2 linked regions of the Megalodesulfovibrio gigas DSM 1382 = ATCC 19364 genome follow. The protein of the gene in region 1 interacts with the protein of each later gene in a pairwise test. Links are inferred from orthologs where the notes say so. Each region holds a gene or a part of one and is shown on either strand. Other genes may lie near its edges.

The links.
Region 2: the proteins of sfsA (region 1) and DGI_RS00375 interact in binary tests that used the Escherichia coli proteins (3 or more experiments, as listed by UniProt). The link is inferred for Megalodesulfovibrio gigas DSM 1382 = ATCC 19364 from one-to-one orthologs.

Annotation. Positions count from the first base shown.
Region 1 is NC_022444.1:951,519-963,458, forward strand. Bases 4,489-7,468 are described here. They hold sfsA (DNA/RNA nuclease SfsA), read left to right. Parts: upstream 4,489-5,581; coding sequence 5,582-6,355; downstream 6,356-7,468. Other genes in these bases: DGI_RS04195 (pyridoxal phosphate-dependent aminotransferase), read right to left, coding at 4,489-5,503; era (GTPase Era), read left to right, coding at 6,359-7,285; DGI_RS04210 (YggS family pyridoxal phosphate-dependent enzyme), read left to right, coding at 7,365-7,468. Also shown: DGI_RS04180 (DEAD/DEAH box helicase), read right to left, coding at 1-1,345; DGI_RS04185 (sigma-54-dependent transcriptional regulator), read right to left, coding at 1,355-2,731; DGI_RS04190 (sensor histidine kinase), read right to left, coding at 2,759-4,321; more of DGI_RS04195, read right to left, coding at 4,328-4,488; more of DGI_RS04210, read left to right, coding at 7,469-8,087; DGI_RS04215 (motility protein A), read left to right, coding at 8,105-8,866; DGI_RS04220 (OmpA/MotB family protein), read left to right, coding at 8,885-9,724; DGI_RS18680 (OmpA/MotB family protein), read left to right, coding at 9,727-10,467; DGI_RS04230 (flagellar basal body-associated FliL family protein), read left to right, coding at 10,486-10,977; flagellar motor switch protein FliN, read left to right, coding at 11,083-11,628; flagellar biosynthetic protein FliO, read left to right, coding at 11,723-11,940. UniProt on the Escherichia coli protein: Binds to DNA non-specifically. Could be a regulatory factor involved in maltose metabolism.
Region 2 is NC_022444.1:73,934-84,703, forward strand. Bases 7,315-10,223 are described here. They hold DGI_RS00375 (glutamate-5-semialdehyde dehydrogenase), read left to right. Parts: upstream 7,315-8,087; coding sequence 8,088-9,359; downstream 9,360-10,223. Other genes in these bases: DGI_RS00370 (YfgM family protein), read right to left, coding at 7,315-7,809; DGI_RS00385 (hypothetical protein), read right to left, coding at 10,211-10,223. Also shown: DGI_RS00345 (type IV pilus biogenesis protein PilM), read right to left, coding at 1-1,242; DGI_RS00350 (carbon-nitrogen hydrolase), read right to left, coding at 2,026-2,913; DGI_RS00355 (sigma-54-dependent Fis family transcriptional regulator), read right to left, coding at 2,918-4,525; DGI_RS00360 (indolepyruvate oxidoreductase subunit beta), read right to left, coding at 4,537-5,151; iorA (indolepyruvate ferredoxin oxidoreductase subunit alpha), read right to left, coding at 5,165-7,063; more of DGI_RS00370, read right to left, coding at 7,090-7,314; more of DGI_RS00385, read right to left, coding at 10,224-10,513; DGI_RS00390 (hypothetical protein), read right to left, coding at 10,515-10,770. UniProt on the Escherichia coli protein: Catalyzes the NADPH-dependent reduction of L-glutamate 5-phosphate into L-glutamate 5-semialdehyde and phosphate. The product spontaneously undergoes cyclization to form 1-pyrroline-5-carboxylate.

The sequences.
Region 1 (11,940 bases):
GGGCCAGAATGACCGGGTTGTACGGGTTCAGCACCGCGGCTTCCGGCGGTCGGGAGAAAAAAGCTTCGGGATGGCGCATGAAATACTGATCCAGGGCGTCTTCCTGGGCCACCAGCACCACCACGCTTTCCTGCTGCGCCCGGCCCACGCGGCCGCCGCGCTGCAAGGTCTGCATCACCGTGCCGGGATAGCCGGCCAGGATGCAGCAATCCAGCCCGCCGATGTCGATGCCCAGTTCCAGGGCCGAGGTGGAGATGACCGCCAGCAGTTCGCCCGAGGCCATGCGGGCTTCGATATCCCGCCGCTCTTCCGCCAGAAAACCGGCCCGGTACGCGCTGATGCGGCCCTTGAAGCGGCCGGCGCGTTGCTGCACCCAGAGGCTCAACAGTTCCGTCATCTTGCGGGACTGGGAATAGACGATGGTCCGCAGGCCGCGGTGCAGGGCCGCCTGCAGCAGCTGGATGACCGCCTGGGACGCGCCTTCCAGCGGGTTCAGGAACAGCACATGCCGCCGGCCCTGGGGCGCGCCGGATTCCAGCACGGCCGCCGGCGCAATGCCGGTCAGCTGTGTGGCCAGCTCCACGGGATTCGCCACCGTGGCCGAGCAGAAGCAGAAGGCCGGGTCTGCCCCGAACCGGCTGCACACCCGGCGCAGGCGGCGGAACACCTGGGCCATGTGCGAGCCCATCACCCCGCGGTAGGTGTGCACCTCGTCCACCACCACATACTTGAGGGAGGCCAGGAAGGCGGCCCATTTTTCGTGGTATGGCAGCAGGGAAAGGTGCAGCATCTCCGGATTGGAGAGCAGCACCTGGGGCGGATCGTCGCGGATTTTCTTGCGGAAATGGGCAGAGGTATCGCCGTCGTAGATGGCTGCCGAGGGCCGGGCATCGCCGGGCCAGTGCCCGGTCAGGCTGTGGAAGGTCTTGAGCTGATCCTGGGCCAGGGCCTTGAGGGGGAACAGGTACAGGGCGCGGGCGTCGGGATCGGTCAGGCAGGCTTCGAGCACGGGCAGGTTGTAGGTGTACGTCTTGCCCGAGGCCGTGGGCGTGGCCACCACCACATGCCGGCCCATGCGCAGCAGATCCGTGGCCAGGGCCTGATGACTGTACAGGGCCTCCACGCCGGCGCGGTCCAGCACACCCTGCACGGCCCGGGGCCAGGGCCGCACCGTGGGGGCGGTGCGGGCGTCCTGCTCGGGAAACACCTTGTGGCAGACCACCTGCGGCCCCAGCCGCGGCGAGGCCTTGAGCTTTTCCACATAGTCCCGCACGCCGGCGGATGAATCCGGGAACTGCCCGCCTTCCGGGGAATGCATGTGCGCCGATGAAACGTCCTCAGGCATGGAGTACGGCTACATCCCCGTGGATATCTTGTATTTCTTCAACTTGTACTGCATCAGGCTCTTGGAGATGCCCAGGGCCTCGGAGGCCTTGGTCTGCACAAAGTCGTTGCGGATGAGCGCCCGGCGGACCAGGGCGGCCTCGATTTTCTCCAGGGTATCGGCCAGATCCAGTCGGGCGGGCAGCAGATCCACGGCGCTCTTGAACTGGCTTTCCTCGTCCTTGATTTCGGGGGGCAGATCCTCCACGCCGATGGCCTCCCCCGGCGCCAGCACCATGCAGCGCTCCACCACGTTCTCCAACTGGCGGATGTTGCCGGGCCACTCGTAGGCGCAGAGGTAATCCATGGCCTCCGGCGCAATGGCCTTGACGGGCATCTTGTTCAGTTCTGCATACTTGTTGATGAAGTGCGCCACCAGCAGGGGGATGTCCTCCCGCCGTTCCCGCAGGGGCGGCAGCTGGATGTGCACCACGTTGAGCCGGTAGTACAAGTCTTCCCGAAAGGTGCCTTCCTTGACGCATTCCAGCAGATCGCGATTGGTGGCGGTCACGATGCGGATGTCCACCTCGATGGACTCGGCGCCGCCCACGCGTTCGAAGATCCGCTCCTGGAGCACCCGCAACAGCTTGACCTGCGTTTCCGGCGACAGCTCGCCGATCTCGTCCAGAAACAACGTGCCCGAATCGGCCAGCTCAAAGCGGCCGCGCTTGCGGGCCACGGCCCCGGTGAAGGAGCCCTTCTCGTGGCCAAAGAGCTCGCTTTCCAGCACGCCGGGGTTCAGCGCCATGCAGTTGACAGAAATAAAAGGATTTTTTTGCCTGGGGGATGCGAAATGGATGGCCTTGGCCACCAGTTCCTTGCCCGTGCCCGACTCGCCGGTAATGAGCACCGTGGAGCGCGAGGGCGCGGCGCGGTCCACCATGGCCAGCACATCGCGCATGGGTTTGGAGCGGCCGATAATCTGGTGCAGGCCGTAGCGCTCCTCCATGGATTCCTGCAGGATGCGGAACTGGCGCTGCGTGGCGCTCATCTTCATGGCTTTGGAGGCGGAAAGCAGCAGCTCCTCGTTGGAAAAGGGCTTGGTGATGTAGTCGAAGGCCCCGATCTTCATGGCCTCCACCGCGCCTTCGATGGAGCCGAAGGCGGTCATGATCATCACCGGGATGTGCGGATGGTTTTTTTTGACGTGTTCCAGCACGTCCTGGCCGGTCATCCGGGGCATTTTCATGTCCGTGATGATCACGTCCACATCGCTTTCATCCAGGTAGGCCAGGGCGGTTTCCGGGTCCGAGAGGGCCGTGACGGAATAGCCGGCGTCCGAAAGCATGGCTTCCAGGATGAGCAGGTAGTTCGGCTCGTCGTCCAGGCAGAGAATATTCGTAGACATGCAACGTCCCTGATGGCGCGGCGCGGATTACGCGGCCGGCAAAAGCACCACGGCGCGAGCGCCGCCTTCGGGCGCGTTCTCCAGCCGCAGCTCGCCGCCGTGGCTTTGAATGATGCCGTTGGTGATGGCCAGGCCCAGCCCGGTGCCATGGTCCTTGGTGGTGAAGAACGGGTCCAGCAGCTTGTCCGCGATGGCGGCATCAATGCCGGGGCCGGTGTCGCGGATCACGGTTTCCAGGGTCTCGCCGCGCCGGGAGGCCTGCACAAAGAGGGTTCCCGGCCCGGCCATGGCCTGCAGGCCGTTGGACACGATATTGTAGAACGCACGGTACAGCAAATCCTTGTCGCCGGAAAGCATCAGGCCCCGCTCCACCTGGCGTTCCACCTGCACCTCGCACTTGCGGCATTCATGTTCCAGAAAAACAAGCACCTGGTCAAGCACGGTGGCCAGCTCCACGGGCTCCTGGCGGGGGGCCTTGGGCCGGGCGTAATCCAGAAAATCGCTGACAATCTGCGACAGGCGGCGGGATTCGTCAAAAATGGCCTTGAGGATGCGGCCGTGCAGGCTGTTCTCGTCCCCCTGCTTCTTGAGGAGCAGTTCCGCGGAACTGCGGATGATGCCCAGGGGATTGCGAATCTCGTGAGCAATGGAAGCCACCATGCGGCCCATGCTGGCCAGCTTCTCGTTCTGGTGCAACTGGCGCTCCAGGCGCTGCGTTTCCTGCAGGCGCTGGGCGCTGATCTTGTCCACCCGGCGAATGAGCATGAGCAGGACCAGGAACAGCAGCAGGGAAATACCCAAGGAATTGAGGATGATGATCCACTGAAACCGGATGACCGTCTTGTAGACGCCGGCAATGTCCTGGTAGATTTCCAGCACGCCCACCAGGGTGCCGTTGTGCACGTCGTCGCCCAGGTCCGTGGCCACGCGCAGGGGGTAGGTCATTTTCATCACCACCTGCCCCGGCTTCGGCGGCATGATCCATTCGGACCAGATGGGCACGTCCTCGCGCTTGCCCACGGCGAAGATGGGCTCCCCGCGATCGGCCACGCGGCGCACGTCCTGGGTCATGAGATCCTGGCGGCCCACATGCTCGGCCTCGGTGCTGTAGGAGATGACGCCATCCAGATCATAGATGCGCAGCTCCAGCATGTTCAGCCCGTGGATGGTGGAATTGATGACGCTTTCCAGCCGCTCGTACTGGGTGGCGTCGCGCAGTTCCACGCGGCCAAAGCCCACCAGGGTGGGCAGGATAAAGCGACGGTAAATCTGATGGTTGAGATTCTGGGCCAGCAGCAGGCCGAATTCCTGCTGCTTGGCCAGCAGGGTCTGCCGGGCCTGGTTGGCGATGACGATGGACAACGCCAGCCCGGCCAGAAAGGTCAGCGCCAGGGACCCCCAGGAAAGATACTTGGCCGTGCTGTAGGAGCTGGACGGCAAATCCGAATGGCCCGCCGGCTGCCCGGATACACCGGATACGCCGGATGTGGCGGATGCGCCAGATGCGCCGGACGCCGAAGCAGTGGCGCGGCTCCCGGAGCCGGAAGCCGCGCCGTGTGCACGCTCGGAGGAGAGATCGCGGTCGGACATGCGGTGTTACGCCACGCCCAGCCCCTGGGCCATGGCCGCCAGGGCCGTGCGCAGGGTGGCTTCGTCCAGGGCAAAGGAAAGCCGCACGCAGCGCGGTGCGCCAAAGGCCTCGCCCGGCACCAGGGCCACGCCGGCTTCTTCCATCAACCGGTTGCACAGGGAGACGGAATCCGGCGAGCGGTGATCGTAATAGCGGGACACGTCCGGGAAGGCATAGAATGCGCCGGCCGGGCTGGGGCAGACCACGCCCTTCCAGCCGCCGATGATGTCCATGACCATGTTGCGGCGCTGTTCAAAGGCGGCGCGCATGGCTTCCACCTCGTCCCAGGGGCCGGTGAGGGCGGCCAGGGCGGCCTTCTGCACGATGGAGCAGACGTTGGAAGTGGACTGGCTCTGCACCATGTCCATGGCATCGATGAGCGGGGTGTGGGCCACCAGCCAGCCCATGCGCCAGCCGGTCATGGCAAAGCTCTTGGCCAGACCGTTGGTGATGGCGATGTGTTCCGGATGGCTGGCAAACCACTTGGCGCAGGAGGCCGGCGTGTTGGGCGCATAGACAAGCTGGTCGTAAATTTCATCGGAAATGACCAGAATGCCCTTGTCGAGGCACGTTTCCACCAGCAAGTCCAATTCCGCCTGGGTGTAGGTGGCGCCGGTGGGGTTGGAGGGCGAATTGAGCACCAGGCAGCGCGTTTTGGCCGTGGCGGCGCGCATGATGTCCGCAGGGTTGATCTTGTAACCGTGCTCGGCCAGGGTGTCCACAATCACCGGCACGCCGCCGGCCAGGGCCACCATGTCCGGATAGCTCACCCAGTACGGCGCAGGGATGAGCACTTCGTCGCCCGGATTGAGCACACACTGAAAATAGTTGTACAACGCCTGCTTGCCGCCGTTGGTGACCACCACCTGCTTGCCGGCCACATCCACATCATAAAATTTCTTGTAGTAGGCGCCCACGGCGGCGCGCAGTTCGGGGATGCCGGCCACCTGGGTGTAGCGGGTGAAGTTCTGGTCGATGGCGGCCTTGGCGGCCTCGCGCACATGGGCCGGGGTGTTGAAGTCCGGCTCGCCCACGGAGAGGCTGATGATCTTCTTGCCCTGGGCCTTGAGCTCCATGGCCTTGGCGCTGACTGCCAACGTGGCGGACGGCTTGACGACCTGAAGACGCTCTGCGAGACGCATGGGATCGATCCTTGTGTGGAAGGTGGGGTGAAAATCCAATGGCCCGGACAACAATAATCAAAAAGCAAGGCATCGTAAATGTCCAACCGCACGGTTCGCCCGGTTCACGCGATTCCGCTCCTTCCCCTGCCGTCCGGCTCGCGCATTGTCTCCCTGCTGCGTCGGGAAAAGCGGTTCCTGGTGCTCGTGCAGGATGGCGACGACGCCTTCTGGGTGCACACCAACAACTCCGGCAGCATGGTCGGACTGGTCCGCGAGGGGCGGCGGGCGGTGATCTCCCCTGCGCCTTCGCCCAAGCGCAAGCTGCCGTGGACCCTGGAAATGATCGAGCTGACTCCCGGCCGGGAGGACTGGGTGGGCGTGAACACCCTGACCCCCAACCGCCTGCTCGCCAAGGCCTTTCACGCCGGCGTGCTGCAGGCCCTGGTCGGGCTGCACGGCTATACCCTGCTGCGGCCCGAGGCTCCCTGCGGTGAAAGCCGCATCGACGCCCTGCTCATGGGGCCGCAGGCGCCGCCCTTGTGGGTGGAGGCCAAAAATGTGACCCTGGTGGAAGACGAGGTGGCCGCCTTTCCCGACGCCGTGACCGTGCGCGGCCGGGGGCATCTGGAGGTGCTCATGGAGCGTGTGGCCCGGGGCGAACGCGCCGCCGTGTGCTGCTGCATCCAGCGGCCGGACGGGCGCTGTTTTGGTCCGGCGGACTATATTGACCCTGCTTTTGCCGCAACCTTCTGGCGCGCCCTGGAGGCCGGGGTGGAGGTCTGGCCCCTGCGGGTGTCGGTTTCTCCGGCCGGCATGGGCCTGGCAGGCCGTCTCCCCCTTGCGCAACGGCCGGCTTCGGGGCAGAAATAGGGGATGGAACACGCAGCAGCAACCCCCCATCGCGCCGGCATGGCCGCCCTCATCGGGCCGCCCAATGTGGGCAAGTCCACCCTGCTTAATGCCATCATCGGCGAAAAGCTGGCCATCGTCACCCCCAAACCCCAGACCACGCGCACGCAGATCACCGGCATCCACACCGTGCCTGGGTTGCAGATTGTTTTTTTTGATACGCCGGGCATCCACCAGCGCAGAGGCCGGCTGAACAAAGCCCTGCTGCAGGCCGCCTGGCAGAGCCTGCACGAAGCCGACGTGGCCGTGGCCTGCCTGGACGCCGCCAAGGCCCAGAAGGCCGGCAGCGTGGCCGCGCAGGTGGCCAACATCAAGGGACCGCTCCTCGCCTCGGGGCTGCCGCTGTTGGTGGTGCTGAACAAGGTGGACCAGGTGAAGGACAAGGGCCTGCTGCTGCCGCTGCTGCAGGAGGCCGCGGAGCTGTTCCCGGAGGCCGAAATCATCCCGGTGTCTGCCCTGCGCAAGGACAATCTGGACCGCCTGGTGGCGCGCATCGCGGCGGCGTTGCCGGAATCCGAGCCCCTGTTCCCGGACGATCAGATTTCCACGGCCCAGGTGCGGTTTCTGGCGGCGGAGATTGTCCGGGAAAAGCTCTTCCTGCAGCTGCGCCAGGAGGTGCCCTACGGCGTGGCCGTGGATATTGAACAATGGGAAGAGGATCCCGAAACCGGCTTCACCCGCATCAGCGCCGTGATCTACCTGACCCGCGAGGCGCACAAGGGCATGGTCATCGGCAAGCAGGGGCAGACGCTCAAACAGATTGGCGTGCTGGCGCGCGAAGAGATCCAGGAGTTGCTGGAAGCCAAGGTGCATCTGGAACTGTTTGTGAAGGTGAAGGAAGACTGGACCGAAAACCCGGCCATGCTGCGGGAGCTCGGGTATCAACTGTAGCGCTGCACGGCGCATGCTGTCGGACTGTGGCCAGAAGCGCTCGCCGATCCGACTGTTCGCTGCCGCACCTGGGACAGTCATGTCATACGACTATATTGCTGACAATGTTGCGCGTATTCGCCAGGAACTTGACGCCGCCTGCCATGCTGCCGGAAGAGATCCGGCCGGGGTTGCCTTGGTGGCGGTGTCCAAATTCCACCCTGCCGCCGCCGTGGCCGCCGCGGCCGCGGCAGGGTGCACGGTGTTTGGCGAAAGTTACGTGCAGGAATGCCTGGAAAAGCAGGCCGCCCTGGCGCACTTGCCCGTCCAGTGGCACTTCATCGGCCACATCCAGAGCCGCAAGGCCAGGGAGCTGGCCGGCAGGGCCGCGCTCATCCATGCCGTGGATTCGCTGAAGGTGGCAACCTTATTGCATAAACACGCGCAGGAACAATGCACGGTGCAACCCATTCTGCTGCAGGTAAACGTGGGATGCGAGGCGCAAAAACACGGCGTCCCCCCGGAGAATCTGGAAGCCCTGGCCCGGCAGGTGGTGCAGCTGGAGGCCCCCTCCCATGGCGGCATCCGGCTGGATGGCCTGATGTGCCTGCCGCCATGGCTGGAGGATCCCGAGGCGGTGCGGCCGTTTTTCGCCCAACTGGCCACCTTGCGGGACCGGCTGCAGCAGACGCTGGGCCGGCACCTGCCGCATCTTTCCATGGGCATGAGCCACGATTTCATGCAGGCAGTGGCCGAGGGGGCCACCCTGGTGCGCATTGGCACGGCAATTTTCGGGGAACGCCCCTGCACACACGCGGCGTAGACTAAGGAGAACAGGCCATGGATCTGGCCACCGTCATTGGCATTGTGCTTTCCTTCGGGCTGGTGGTCGGGGCCATTGTCACGTCCGGCTCCCTGTTAACCTTTATCGACATCCCCTCCGTGCTCATCGTAGGCGGGGGCACCCTCGGCACCATCCTGGTCAATTACCCGCTCAAAGAGATCCTCAGCGTCATCGGCGTGGCCAAAAACGCCTTTTTCGCAAAATCCGAATCGCCCACGGAGGTCATCTCCCGGTTCATGGAGTACGCCAACCGCGCCCGGCGCGAAGGCATCCTCTCCCTGGAACCCATCATCAAGGAGATTGACGACGTGTTTTTGCGCAAGGGCCTGCAACTGACCGTGGACGGCCTGGAGCCCCAGGCCATTCAGGAAATTCTGGAGACAGAAATCTCCTACCTGGAGGATCGCCATGAGAACGGGGCTGAGATCCTGAGTGCCTTCGGTACGTTTGCGCCCGCCATGGGCATGATCGGCACGGTTATCGGGTTGATCATGATGTTGCAGAACATGAGCGATCCGTCCACCATCGGCCCGTCCATGGCCGTGGCGCTCATCACCACGTTTTATGGCGCCGTCCTCTCCAACCTGATATTTCTGCCCATGGCCGGCAAGCTCAAGCTGCGTTCCAAGCAGGAAGTACTCATCCGGGCCATGGTGATGGAAGGCATTCTGGCCATCTCCAAGGGTGAGAATCCGCGTATCATCGAAGAAAAACTCACCAGCTACATTGCGCCCAAGCAGCGGCCGCAACCCAGCTAGCCAAGGAACACGGAAGCCATGGCCAAGCGGGAGAAAAAGGAGAAGCCGGCGCCGGGTGTCCCGGCCTGGATGATCACCTTCACCGATCTCATGACCCTGCTGCTGACCTTTTTCGTGCTGCTGGTGAGCATGGCCACCCTGGACGAACAGCGCAAACTCGTGACCCTGGGATCTGTGCTTGGGACCTTCGGCATGGGGGATGCCGGCATTGATGCGCGCTCCACAAAACACAACAAGTCCACCGTGGAACCCGGCCCCATGGAAGACGTCCCGGCCCTTGAGCGCCTCAAGGACATGCTGTGGGAAGATTTGGAAAACGATCTGGACTTCCGCTCCAACAAGTTCATCGAGGTGCTTTCCCTGACTGCGGACGTGCTCTTCGAGCCCGGCGGCACCACCATGTCCCAGCGGGGCAAGGAAATTATCGACCGCATCCTGCCCGTGCTCCTGCGCATTGAACAGCCTTTGCTTCTGGCTGGGCACGCCTCCGTGGCGCGGGAAGAAGTCGCCGATTATATGGTGAAATTCGATGCCGAGGGCCTGGACTTCTCCTGGGATTTGTCCCTGGATCGGGTGATGAGCCTGTACCTCTACCTGCTCTCCCGCGGCATGGACCCGGCCAAGCTGCGTGTGGAGGCATACGGCCAATACCATCCCATCCACACCAACCAGACCGCCGAAGGCCGACGCAAAAACCGCCGCGTGGACATCGTGCTGGACAAACGTAACGCCAACTGGGAACGTGTGCTCGCCAGCCCCCGGGCAGACGAATTGCGCGGCGTGTTCGAATACAAGGATTTCCGCTTTGAAATCCGCTCGCCGGTGCAGCGCGAAGCGCAGCAAGACGAGGGAAACTAGCCATGCCCCCGCGCAAACGCAAAAAAAAATCCGGCGGTGGTGAAGGCTCCTGGCTGGTGACCTTTGCCGACCTCACCACCCTGCTGCTGACCTTTTTCGTGCTGCTCTTGACCATGTGCTCCATGGACAATTCGATCGTCACCCGGATCAACCTCTATTTCAACACGATAGGCCATGTCACAACCCGGGGCGCCGGCAAGGTGCCGCGGAACGTCGAGTTGGTGATCACCTTGCTGGAGGACCCATGGTCCATTGTGGAAAAACCAAACCGGTTCAAGGAACTATTGTTCCCTGACGACATCATCCCCCCGGAGATTGACAGAAGCACGCTGCTGGAGAACATTGCCGTGTTGCAACGCCCCGAGGGCGTGGCCCTGGTGCTTTCGGACAAGCTGATTTTCCGGCCGGCCGACGCCCGGATCACCCCCCCGGCCAGGGCCATCCTGGAGCGCATTGCCGAAATTCTCCTGGCCATGGATGCCCCGGTAAACGTGGCCGGCCATACCGGACCACTCGACAAAGACGCCGACGATCAGTACGCCTTGTCCAAGGCCCGCGCCGAAGCCGTGCTGAGCTATTTGCTGGAGTACAACATGTTTGTGCCGCGGTTCTCGCTTTCCTGTTACGGGCAGGACCAGCCCCCCGAGGCTCTCCGCCCCACTGCAGCGGATCCGGGCGCCATGCTTTCCAAAAGCCGGGTGGAAATACTCGTCAAAACCACGCCGTTTTTCCGCGGCTACTAGCAATAAGGAGAGACGCACGTGCCTGAAATCGATGCCGATCAGCCCAAGAAAAAAGGCAGCATGCTCAAGTGGATCATCATCCTGCTGCTCCTGCTGCTGCTTGGCGGCGGTGGGTATTTTGCCTACACCACCTTCTTTGCCGCCTCGGGCAACGCCACGGAGGCTGCGTCCGAGAACCCCAACGCACAGGCCCAGGGCAAGCCGGGAGACATCCAAATGGTCACCCTGCCCACCTTCCTGGTGAACCTGGCGGACCCCCTGGGACGGCGCTACCTCAAAATGACCCTGGACGTGGAACTGGTGAACAAGGCCGCCGCCGAAGAGCTGGGCAAGCAGACGCCCAAAGTCCGCGATGCCATCATCCTGCTGCTCTCCAGCAAGAGCTATGCGGATCTGGCCACCCCGGAAAGCAAGCTGGTGCTCAAGAATGAGGTGGTGGAACGGCTCAACCTCATCCTGGGCGGCGCGCGTGTGCGCAACGTGTACTTTACGGACATGGTGATCCAGTAAGCTGGAACACCCATTGATTCGTTGCCGCGGGCCACAGCGTGCGGCAACACACCCATACGAGCACCCGTATCGCGTCTCCTGCGCGAGGCGGATGTGGAGCACCTCATGAGCAACGACATCGATCAGGACAAGCTGGCCGAAGAATGGGCCGCAGCCCTTGCGGATCAGGACAACCCGGGCCTGGACGACGACCCCATGGACATGCTCGGCGGCAAGGGAGCCATGTCCAGCGACAATGCACTGGCCGAGGAATGGGCGCGGGCCCTGGCCGAGGACGAAGGCGATCGCGTGAAAAAGTCCCGGGACCAGGACAAGCTCTCCCGACAGGCCAAAAAGGCCGACTTCAAGGATTTGACGGACGAGGCCAAAAGCCCCCGCGTGGACAACACCCGCCGCGAGCTGGATTTCATCCTGGATATCCCCCTGGATGTTTCCGCAGAGCTGGGCCGCACCCGGCTGCTCATCAACGAGCTGCTGCAGCTGGGCCAGGGCTCGGTGGTGGAATTGAACAAGCTGGCCGGCGAGCCGCTGGAAATCTACGTCAACGGCAAGCTGGTGGCCCGGGGCGAGGCGGTGGTCATCAACGAAAAATTCGGCGTCCGCCTCACGGACATCATCAGCCCCATTGAACGGGTCAAACAGCTTGGCTGACGTCCGGCCAATCGTGGCAATCGTGGCACTCCTGGCCAACTGGCCGCCGCCGGCGGCCCTCTGCGCTGCGACAGCGCCCCGGAAGGACCGGACCATGCGCACCACCTCGGCCCGCCCCCTCATGCCGCGGCGCTCTGCCCTGCGCGCCGCCTGCGTCGTTGTCCTGGTCTGTCTGCTGGCCCTGACGGCCTGGCCGGGGCGGCTCCTCGCCGATGGCGACGTGGCCCCCCTGCTGGCGCAACAGCAACCCCTCTGGCTGACCACGGCGGGGCCTGCCGAAAATGCCACCCCCCCCCTTGCGCCCGATGCCGG
Region 2 (10,770 bases), 870 kb from region 1 along the record:
GAAGAAAATCTTCTCCACCCGCTCCTTGCCCATGGTGGTGGTGTGGTACTCGAAAGTCCGCTCCACCTGCCGCACCAGCCGTTCCACTGCCGGGCGGATCATGCGCAGCACATCCTGCTCGGAAATCTCGGCCCCGGCCTCGTGGGGCGGCATGGCCTGCCCCAGGAGCTTGGCGCGCAACACGCCCTTGGCCTGCTCCACTGTCAGGGCCCTGGGCGGCGCTGACGGCGCCAGCATCATATCGTCATCCAACTGCAGATTGATGACGGAATCGCCCGGCATGGAAATGTCGGACCCGCCGCGGCCCATCATGTTGTAGTTCTCCATCAAGGCTTCCACCATGGAATTGGTGCCGGCCTTGATGCCGCGGGAGAGCACGATGTTGTCGTCGATGAGAATGTCGATGCGCGACCAGTTCCGCCCCACATACAGGTGGGCATAGGTCTTGACGCCAGGGGAGATCCAGCGGCTGCGGAAGAGTGTCTGGATGCCAATGGGGGAGATGGTGGCCCCGGCAAGCTTGACCCCCGCCCTGGCGAACAGGGCCTTGAGGTCCTCCACCTGCTTGCGCGGCGCAAGGTAGACCATGATGGAGAGCTTGGGTTGCCCCTTGTCCATCACCTCGCCCTGCACCTCAAAATCAAGCAGGAACTCGCGCTCGTCGAACTGCTTTTCGCGCTTTACGGTCCAGTAGACCGCTTCCTGAATCTGACCGCGGGAAACCTTGGGGATGAGCACATGCCACAACTCGGCCTTGGCGGACGAAATGAGGGACCAGCAGTCCGCCCCCTTGGTGTTGCCTGCGAACTTGCGCAGCTCCGCAGCCAGAAATCCGGCGAACTCCGGGGACTCAGGATGCTCGTTGGCCGTGTACGGCACACGCGAAACACCCAGCAGCCGCGACCGGCCACCAGACTGACTGACCTTGGCCAGACGCAGACAGTCCGGGCCAATATCCACGCCCAGCACCAGACCAGCCCCGCCACCCTTGACCGCCCCGCCACCCTTGCCCTTGCCCTTGCCAACGGGCGCAGAGGCCCTGGACGCCAGGGAGGCAAACCGGCCGCCGGGGGCCTTGGCCTTCGCCGCCGGGGGACCCGCCTGGGAGTCGGCCGGCGAACCAGCCGCCTGGGCCGCACGCGATGGCGGCGCAGCAGGACGCGCTTCCGCCTCGCCCTTGCCCTTGCCGCGGATGATGTCCAGCAGCCGCTCCGTCGATGTCGTCTTGCCACCAGCCGCCATAGTCGCTCTCCGGTTGCTGCCTTGCAGCCCCAGACCCGGGACCGCCACACAATCTCAACACCCGCCCATTCCGCCCGCGCCTTCTGCAACCACCTCGCATCATACTGCAAGGCATCATAGACACGCTGCGTCTCGGGCCACCCCTTCCGCATCTCGTCAGTTGTCAGAATCCACATCCGCACATACAGCGCTTCTTTCGATTCAGCTTATACCGCGACCTGAATACAATGGCAAGCACAAATCTGATGTTCTGCTCTAGTTCGCACTCTAACTGTTCTCTATAACCGTATTCTGCTCATGCGACTTTTGTTTCTACAGTAAATCTAGACTTTGTATAACATTAATCACGATTGTTACTACATTTAACGTCTTGAAATAAAAAGATTTTATGACACCATCCGAGACGCAAGCGGACCGCAGTCCACACACAAGAAATCAACTTTTATCATGTAATAGTCGGTGGATAGCATAATATGCCCAGCCCGAAAACCCTTGCGTCGTTGCATCTGCATCACTCTGCAACATCACAGAGGAGCAACAGATTGCATGCAAAAGTCACATTCCAGACACTCTTGTTGCACTCGGTGTTGCAGTGTCAGAAATCTGAATGCACGGCGCACCAGCCCTGGCGTCCGGCGAGCCCATGATTCCCAGGGGCGCGGCCTGCGTTGCACGTGCACAGCCTGGCTGCAGCCGTGTCTGGTTTCGCAGTCCATGCAAAAAACGCCCCTGCCGCGACATGCAGCAAGGGCGTCAAGCAACTTTCGGTCAAACGCTGTGGAATCAGGGCAGAACAGGCGGTGTGTGCGTCAGCGCGCCGTAGAACTCGGGCCGCCGGTCGCGGAAAAAGCCCCAGATGCGTTTCTGGGCCCGCAGGGCGTCCAGGTCGAAGCGGACCGTGCGCACCGTCTCTTCCAGACGGTCAGCCTGGGCGGCGATGGCGCCGGTATAGTCCGTGATGAAGGAAGTGCCGTAGAATGTGGTACTGCAGCAGACGCCGTGTTCCGTGCCCACGCGATTGGCGGCCACCACAGGGGTGAGGTTGGCGCCGGCGTGGCCTTGCATCACGCGTTGCCAATGGGGTTGGGTGTCCACGCCGGGTTCTTCGGGCTCGGAGCCGATGGCCGTGGGGTACAGAAGCACGTCCGCGCCCAGCAGGGTCATGGCCCGGGCGGCCTCGGGGAACCATTGATCCCAGCAGATGCCCACCCCCACCCTGCCGTAGCGGGTGTTGTGCACCAGGAATCCCGTGTCTCCCGGGGCAAAGTAGAACTTTTCCTCGTATCCCGGGCCATCGGGGATGTGGGACTTGCGATAGACCGGTTTGGCCGCGCCGTCGGCATCCAGGAGCACGCAGCTATTGTAATAGCGTGGGCCGTCGGGGGTGTCCTCGCGCTCAAAGAAGCTCACGGGGAGCACCACGGCCAGCTCCCCGGCCAGGGCCGAGAGGCGGGCAATGTCCGGATGGCCGGCCAGGGGCCGGGCGAGGGCAAAGAAGGCGGGGTCCTTGTCCTTGCAGAAGTAGGGCGTGGTGAGCAGTTCCTGGAGGCAGATCACCTGCGCGCCCATGGAGGCGGCCTGGCGCACGAGTTCGCAGGCCTTGTCCAGGGTGCGGGCGTCGCTCTCCTCCCAGGCCAGCTGCACCACGCCGAGAGTCAGCGGGAGGGCCATGTGGTTATGTCCTGTAGGTGGGCTTGGTGCGTTGCGGGGTGGAGAACTTCTTGGCGTCCAGCCCGTACTTTTTCACCTTGTAATTGACGATGCGGTAGCTCACGCGCAAGTCCCGTGCGGCCTGCAGCATGTTGCCACGGGCCTTTTTGAGGGCGTCCACCAGGATTTCCTGCTCGAACTTGGCCACGGCCTCGCAGAAGGAGAGGTTGTTTTCCGTGGAGGAGCTTTCCGCCGTCTGCAGCGAGGGCGGCATATGATACGTGCGGATGACTTCCTCATCGCAGATGAGCACGGCGCGTTCGATGCAGTTTTTCAGTTCGCGGACGTTGCCGGGCCAGTGGTACTGCGTGAGCAGGTCGATGGCCGGGGTGGAGATGCGTTTGATCTCCTTGGCGTACTCGCCGGCATATTGCCTGAGGAAATGCTCGGCCAGGGGCAGCACGTCTTCCCGGCGCTCCCTGAGGGGGGGGATGAAGATGGGAAACACGTTGATGCGATAATACAAGTCCTCGCGGAACTTGCTTTTTTCCACCAGCTCTTCCAGGGGCTGATGCGTGGCGCACACCAGCCGCACATCCACGCTCACGCTGTGCTCGCTGCCCAGGCGCTGGATTTCCTGCTCCTGGATGGCCCGCAGCACCTTGGCCTGGGCGCCGGTGGAAAGCTCCCCGATTTCATCCAGAAACAGCGTGCCCTGGTGCGCCAGCTCGAACAGGCCCTTTTTGGTCTGCACCGCGCCGGTGAAGGCGCCTTTCTGGTAGCCGAAGAGTTCGCTTTCCACCAGTTCCGAAGGCAGGGCCGCGCAGTTGAGCTTGATGAACGCCCTGTCCCGCCGCGGGCTGGCCATGTGGATGGCCTCGGCCAGCAGTTCCTTGCCCGTGCCGGATTCTCCGCGCAAGAGTACCGTGGCCCGGCTGGGACCCACCTGGGCCGTCTGGCTGAGCACCAGACGCATGGCTTTGGAGGCGGCGACGATGTTGGCGGCGATCTGGCCGTGCTCCAGCTGGGAATTGGAGTACAGGCCCTGGGCCATCAGATGACGCTGCCGGGCCATCTCCTCCTGCAGATAGGCGGCCAGGGTGGCAATCATCCCTGCCACCACCTCCAGGAACCGGCACTGCGCTTCCAGGATCTCCAGGTCGTCGCAGGGGGTGTCCACGGAGAGGGTGCCGATGATTTCCGGCCCGTGTTCCTGATCCCGATTGGGCGCCAGCACCGGCACGCACAGGAAGGCCAGGGAGGCAAGCTCCGTCTCGCTGCGGCCGAAGGCCTTGTTCAGAAAGGCCGGATGCTCCTTCATGCGTGCCACCACCAGGGGCTGGCCCGTGGTGAAGACCTGCCCGGTGATGCCTTGCCCCGGCTCGTAGGTGGTCTGGGCATTCTTGACCTGACCGTGCGTCAGGGAGAGCTTCAGGTGCTGGGTTTCGGGGTCGAAGATCATCAGATGCGGCCGCTGAAAGCCGTGGTTTTCCGCCAGGGCTTTCAGGATGTTCTTCAGGCTGATCTGAAACGGCGCCTGCGGCCCCATGCCGGCAAGAATCTGCCGCAAGGTGCCCAGATACGGCGCGAGGTCGCGCGTCATGTCCCTGCCGAGGGTGGCGTGTGCGATCATGCTGTCCTCCGTCAGAATGCCGGGGATGCGCTCGTTTGGCTGGCGGCGGCCTCCACACCCAGGGCGATGGCGTTGAGGTTCAGGGAGGCGATGGCCGGCTTGAGGGTGGCGCGCACCGCATCTTCCAGCGCATCGGGGCCAAAGGGGAAAAACTGCATGGCCAGCGCTGCGCCCAGCAAGGCCAGGTTGCCGCTTTGCACGGCTCCGGCCTGCTCGCCCAACGTCCGGCAGGAAAGGAACAGGCAGCCGCCGGCGCATGCCCGGGCTGCCGCCTGGATGGTCGCCAGATCCGGCCGCGCTTCCTTGCCCAGGCAGACGCCCATGGGGTCGATGAAATCCGTGGACGAGACCACCATCCCGCCCGGCCGCAGCATGGGCAGGGCGCGATAGGTTTCCAGGGGTTCAAAGCCAAGGAGCACGTCGGCCTCACCCGGCCCCACGCGGGGGCTTTTGAGGCCGCCCAGCAGGATGGTGGATTCCACCACCCCGCCGCGCTGGGCCATGCCGTGTACCTCGCCGGAGGTCACATCCAGCCCGCGCAACAGCGCCGCCTTGGCCAGCAGCGTGGTGGCCGTCAGGGTGCCCTGGCCGCCAACACCGGTCAACAGAATACGCATGGTGTGCATCCCCTTCCCTCCTCTACTTTTTCTTCGCCTTGATGGAAGGGGCGATCTGCGCGCAGAACATGCAGCCGCTGCACGCTTCCGAGTCCACGGCCACGTCGCCATCCGTCCGCACAAAGGCCGGGCAGGCCAGGGTTTCCAGGCAGCGATCCACGGCCTCGCCCTGTTCCTTGACCTCCGCCGCCACCGTCACCTTCTGCTTGAGCACCCGCCGGGCAAAGAGCGCGCACGGCTCCTTGGCGATGAGCACCTTCACGCCGGGCATTTCCCGCAGCTCGCGCAACGCCTTGAGGGTGGTGTTGAGCCGGGCCGGGTTCACGGTGAGCACCTGTTCCACCCCCAGACTCCTGACGATGGGCTCAATGGCCACCTGCGCCTGTCCCATGGCCAGGGCCTTGGCGTCTGCGCCGGGATGTGGCTGGTGCCCGGTCATGGCCGTGGTCTGGTTGTCCAGAATAATCAACAGCAGGTTGTGCCGGTTGTGCACGGCATTGAGCAGGCCGGTGATGCCGGAATGGAAAAAGGTGGAATCGCCGATGAAGGCGAGCACGGGCTTGTCCGAAAACTTGGCAAAGCCCGAGCCGGCCGAGACGGACGAGCCCATGCACACCAGGAAGTCCGCCGCCTTGAGGGGCGGCAGGAGGCCCAGGGTGTAACAGCCGATGTCCGAGGAATAGATGGCGTCGTCCCCGAATTCCTGGCGCACGGCATAATACAGGGACCGGTGCGAGCAGCCGGCGCAGAGGTTCGGTGGCCGCATGGGCAGGCCCTGGGCCGGGGCACAGGCCTGCACCGCAGGCAGGGGCAGATCCAGGAGCTTGCACAACGCCGTCTTGACCAGATGCGTATCGTACTCGCCGAAGCGCGGCAGGCCCGTGGCGGCAGAGATGCGGGCAAAAGCCTGTCCGCCGGTCTGCTCATCCAGCTTGCCGAACACATGAATGTCCACCCCCAGGCGCTGGGCCATGGCGCGGATTTCCAGCTCCACCATGGGTTCCAGCTCTTCCAGCACCAGGAGCTGCCGGCAGCCCTGCAGCATGGCGGTGATGGCAGCCTCGGGCAGGGGATAACTCATGCCCAGATCCAGAATGCGCAGCCGGGAGGCCGCCGCCTCGCCCAGCTCCAGCACGGCATCGTGCAGATAGGCCCGGGCGATGCTGGAGGCAACCACTGCCGTCTCTCCCTGACCGTGCACGGGGTTCCAGGTGGATGCATCGGCCTCGGTCACCATGGCCTGCATGTGGTCCAGCAGGGCCAGACGCATGGGCCGGGCAAAGGCCGGCACCGGCACAAAGCGGCGGGGATCCTTCTGGAATGGCACGATCTCCGTGCGCTCCGGCAACGGGCCGAAGGTGCAGGGGCCGCGCATGTGGGAAACGCGGGTGGTGGTGCGCAGGATCACCGGCCGGCCCGTGCGCCGGGCCAGCAACAGGGCGTCGCGGGTCATGTCCTTGCATTCCTGCACGGTGGCCGGCTCGAACACGGGAAAGAATCCCAGGCGGGCATAGGTGCGGGAATCCTGCTCGTTCTGCGAGGAATGGCAGCCCGGATCATCCGCAGCCAGCAGCACCAGCCCGCCGGGCGCGCCGGTGTAGGCCAGGGTCATGAGCGGATCGGCCGCCACGTTCACGCCCACGTGCTTCATGGTCACCAGGGTCATGGCGCCGGCCAGGGCCGCGCCGGCGCCCACCTCCATGGCCACCTTCTCGTTGGTGGAGTACTCGAAAAAGTACGGGGCAGCCTCACCGCTGGCAAGGGAGATGCGGTGGAAGGTGTCCGGCACTTCGGAAGACGGCGTGCCCGGATAACACGCGACACACTGGATGCCAGCCTCCAGCGCACCGCGAACAATGGCTTCGTTGCCCAGCAGCAATTCCACGGCACCAGCCGTTGCGCTCAACAAGGGATGACTCATGCTCCGCGACGCTCCCTGCTCTCGGGTTATGAGGATTTCTTCTCAGCCTTCAACAGCTCAAGCCGGGCCATGACCTGGCGATAAAACGCCGTCTGCTGGCTGGATTCCTTCTCCATCATGGTCGCCCAGGCCGCAATGGCGTCCTGGTATTCGCCTGCCGCCTCGGCCGCCTGGGCCTTCAGCCGCAACAGAGACTTCTCGAAACTGGCCGGCGCGCCCTGCTCCAGGGTGCGCACCAGGGCCAGGGCCTCCTGGGCCTTGCCAGCCAGCACCAGGGCCTGCGCCTGGCCAATGCCGGCGGTGGTCTTCATGGGCTGGGACGCCTTGAGGGCAATGCCCGCCCAGACATCCGCCGCCTTGGCGTATTCTTCGCTGGCCATGAGCAGCTCGGCCAGGGAGAGCATCGCCCCGGTGCGCACCGGCTCCGGCGCAGCCTGGGCAAAGGCCTCCAGCTCCGCGGCCGCCGTCTCGCCCTTGGCGTTCACCAGCAGCGAGCCAAGGACCTCCGCCGCCTGCTTGCGGGCGGTCTCCTTGTTCCATTTGGCCAGGGACATGGCCGCCGCCGCCAGGATGATCACCGCGATCACCACGCCCAGCATCTTGAGATTGTTCTGTATCCAGACAAGGGCCGGATGCTCGCGAGGGATGCCCGCCTCTTCGAAAGAAATGAGAGTGGACCCGGGACGCTGGGACGTCTCAGGAGTGGAAGCAGCAGCGGACGAAGGAGTGCGCGACGACTCTGCCATGGGAAAAATCGCTCCTTGGAGGAATGACCGGGATGTGCTACACACACGCTCACCGCGCAGCAGCGCGGCAGGGCCTTGCCACCGCGTTCGGCAGCCAGGACTGACCCGTTCTTCTAGTCATGGTGTACAGAAATGTCAAAAGAGTTTTGGTTTTCTGCCCAGTCTTACACGCATCCATCTTGACTTGCTCGCTTTGTACAAAATTGTCACCTTTCTGCCGCCGACCGACAGCCCACCAATCAACCCACTGAAAATACAACTTTTCTTACGGAGGACCCATGGACGCCGCCCACGACATCGCCGCCCAGATGGAGGCCATCGGCCGCAGGGCCACTGCCGCCGCCCGTGTGCTGGCCGCCGCTTCCCCGGCCCTCAAGAACAGGGCCCTCCTGCAGCTGGCCCAGCTGCTGCGCACCCGCGGCGATGTCATCGCCCAGGCCAACCGCAAGGACCTCGTTGCCGCCGACGCCGCCGGCATGGACGCCCCGCGCATGGACCGTCTGCGCCTCACCGACGGCGTGGTGGAAGCCATGGCCAAGGCCTGCGAGGACGTGGCTGCCCAGTCCGATCCCGTGGGGGCCATCGAGACCATGTGGAAGCGGCCCAATGGCATCATGGTGGGCAAGATGCGCATCCCCCTGGGCGTGGTGGCCATGATTTTCGAGTCCCGCCCCAATGTCACCGTGGATTCCGCCGTGCTCTGCCTGAAGGCCGGCAATGCGGTGATTTTGCGCGGCGGCTCCGAGGCCATTCATTCCAATCTGGCCCTGGCCGCCCTGCTGCATGAGGCCCTGGACACCGTGGGCCTGCCCGCGGACTGCGCCCAGGTGGTGGCCACCACGGACCGCGCCGCCGTGACCGCGTTGTGCAAGATGGATCAATACATTGATGTGATGATCCCCCGCGGCGGTGAGGGGCTGGTGCGCGCCGTCACCCAGGCGGCCACCATGCCCGTGCTCAAGCATTACCAGGGCGTCTGCCATTGCTATGTGGACAAGGCAGCGGATCTGGAGCAGGCCCTGGCCATCGTCTACAACGGCAAGTGCCAGCGCCCCGGCGTGTGCAACGCCCTGGAGGCGACCCTGGTGCATGCCGACGTAGCCGAGGCCTTCCTGCCCATGCTGGCCAAGAAGCTGGGCGGCATGGGCGTGGAGTTCCGCGCCTGCCCCAGGGCCCTGCCCCTGCTGGGCGCCACGGCCGTGCCGGCCCAGCCCGCGGACTGGGGCCAGGAGTTCCATGCCCTCATCATGGCCGTGAAGGTGGTGGATTCCATGGATGCCGCCCTGGACCACATCGCCGCGTACGGTTCCAACCACACGGAAGTGATCTGCTCGCGGGATCATGACACCGTCATGCGCTTTCTGCGCGAGGCGGACGCCTCCATGGTGGCGGCCAACGCCTCCTCGCGTTTCAACGATGGCGGCGAGCTGGGCCTGGGCGCGGAGATCGGCATCTCCACCTCCAAACTGCACGCCTACGGCCCCATGGGCGCGACCGAGCTGACCAGCACCAAATTCGTGGTCCTGGGCCAGGGCCAGACCCGCGGCTAGAGCACGTTGTTTTTGAAAAGCACTCTCGGGGGAAAACCTTTCTGCAGAAAGGCTTTCCCCCGAACCCCCTTTCCAAAGACTTTTTATTGTGATTCCAAAGTACTCCCAACTTATTGGCACGAAAGATCCGGCCGGCCTGTCGCCGCTGTCCCCTGCCCTGCCCTTTTCCGACGAGGCGCCGCGGCTGGGCATCCTGGGCGGTTCCTTCAACCCGCCCCACGTGGGCCATGTGCTGCAGGCCCGCCACGCCTGGGAACTGCTGGGGTTGACCCGCCTGGACGTGCTCCCGGCCGCTGCGCCGCCGCACAAGCCCCGCCGCGGCCTGCTGCCCTTCGACCTGCGCGTAACCCTGACCCGACTGGCCATGCAGGACGCCGGGCTTTCCGGCCTGCGCATCGAGGATCGCGAAGGCCGCCGCGCCGGCCCGTCCTACACCATCGACACCCTGCGGGAATACGCCGCCGAGCTGCCGGGCTGGGAGATCATCTTTCTGATGGGCTCCATCGACCTGCCCACCCTGCCCACCTGGAAGGACGGCCTGCGCATCAATTCGCTGGCCCACCTGGCCGTGCATCCCCGCGAGGAGGACGAGGCCGATCAGGTGGCCCAGGTGTTGGAATCCGGCGCGCTGGGGCGCTATGCCCGCGTAAAATCGCCCCTGCCGGACACGCCATGGTGCTGGCGCAAGGCCGAGCCGCCGGGGAAGCTGCTGTGGTATCTGGAGTGCGGCCGCCTGCCCGTGTGCGCCACGGACATCCGCACGCGATGGCGCACCGGCGAGCCACTGGACACGGTGCNCCTTTCTTCAGAAAGGTTTTCCCCCGAGAACTCCTCTCAAAAAGGACGTTGCCTTAATCTTCGATGGGATGCGTCGGACTGCGCAGGATGGCCCCCTGAATAAGGATGGCCTCGTCGTAGCGCATGTAAATGGAGTCGCGCTTGTTCACCAGCTCAATGTAGCCCGTGGCATTACGCAGCACCACGGTTTCGTTGGGCTTTATCTCGCCGCGTGCGGCAGGCTCCAGATCGTCCCAGTGCACCGCGTAGGTGTACACCTGTCGATCCATATTCTTCAGGGTGCCGGCGAAGCTCGAAAGCGGCAGCGCCAGGGTCAGGATCAGCCCCAGCGCCGCCGCAAGAATGAACGCCTGCATGCTACTGCCCGGGCTTGACCTTTTCGTACAGGTCAAACCGCAAGGACGGTTCCAGGGTGTGGGCGTCGAATATGCCGTCGGCGTCGGTATCGAAATGGCCGAACACGCGGCCGTTGCCGGCGTCCACCAGATAGCCGTAGACCCTGCGGTCGAAGCTCTTGCCCGGCACATGGAAGGCGAAATACTTGACCATCAGCTCGCCCTTGGGTCCGGCCTTGAAGGCGCGGCCCACGGTGTCTGCGCCGTCCAGGAAGGGG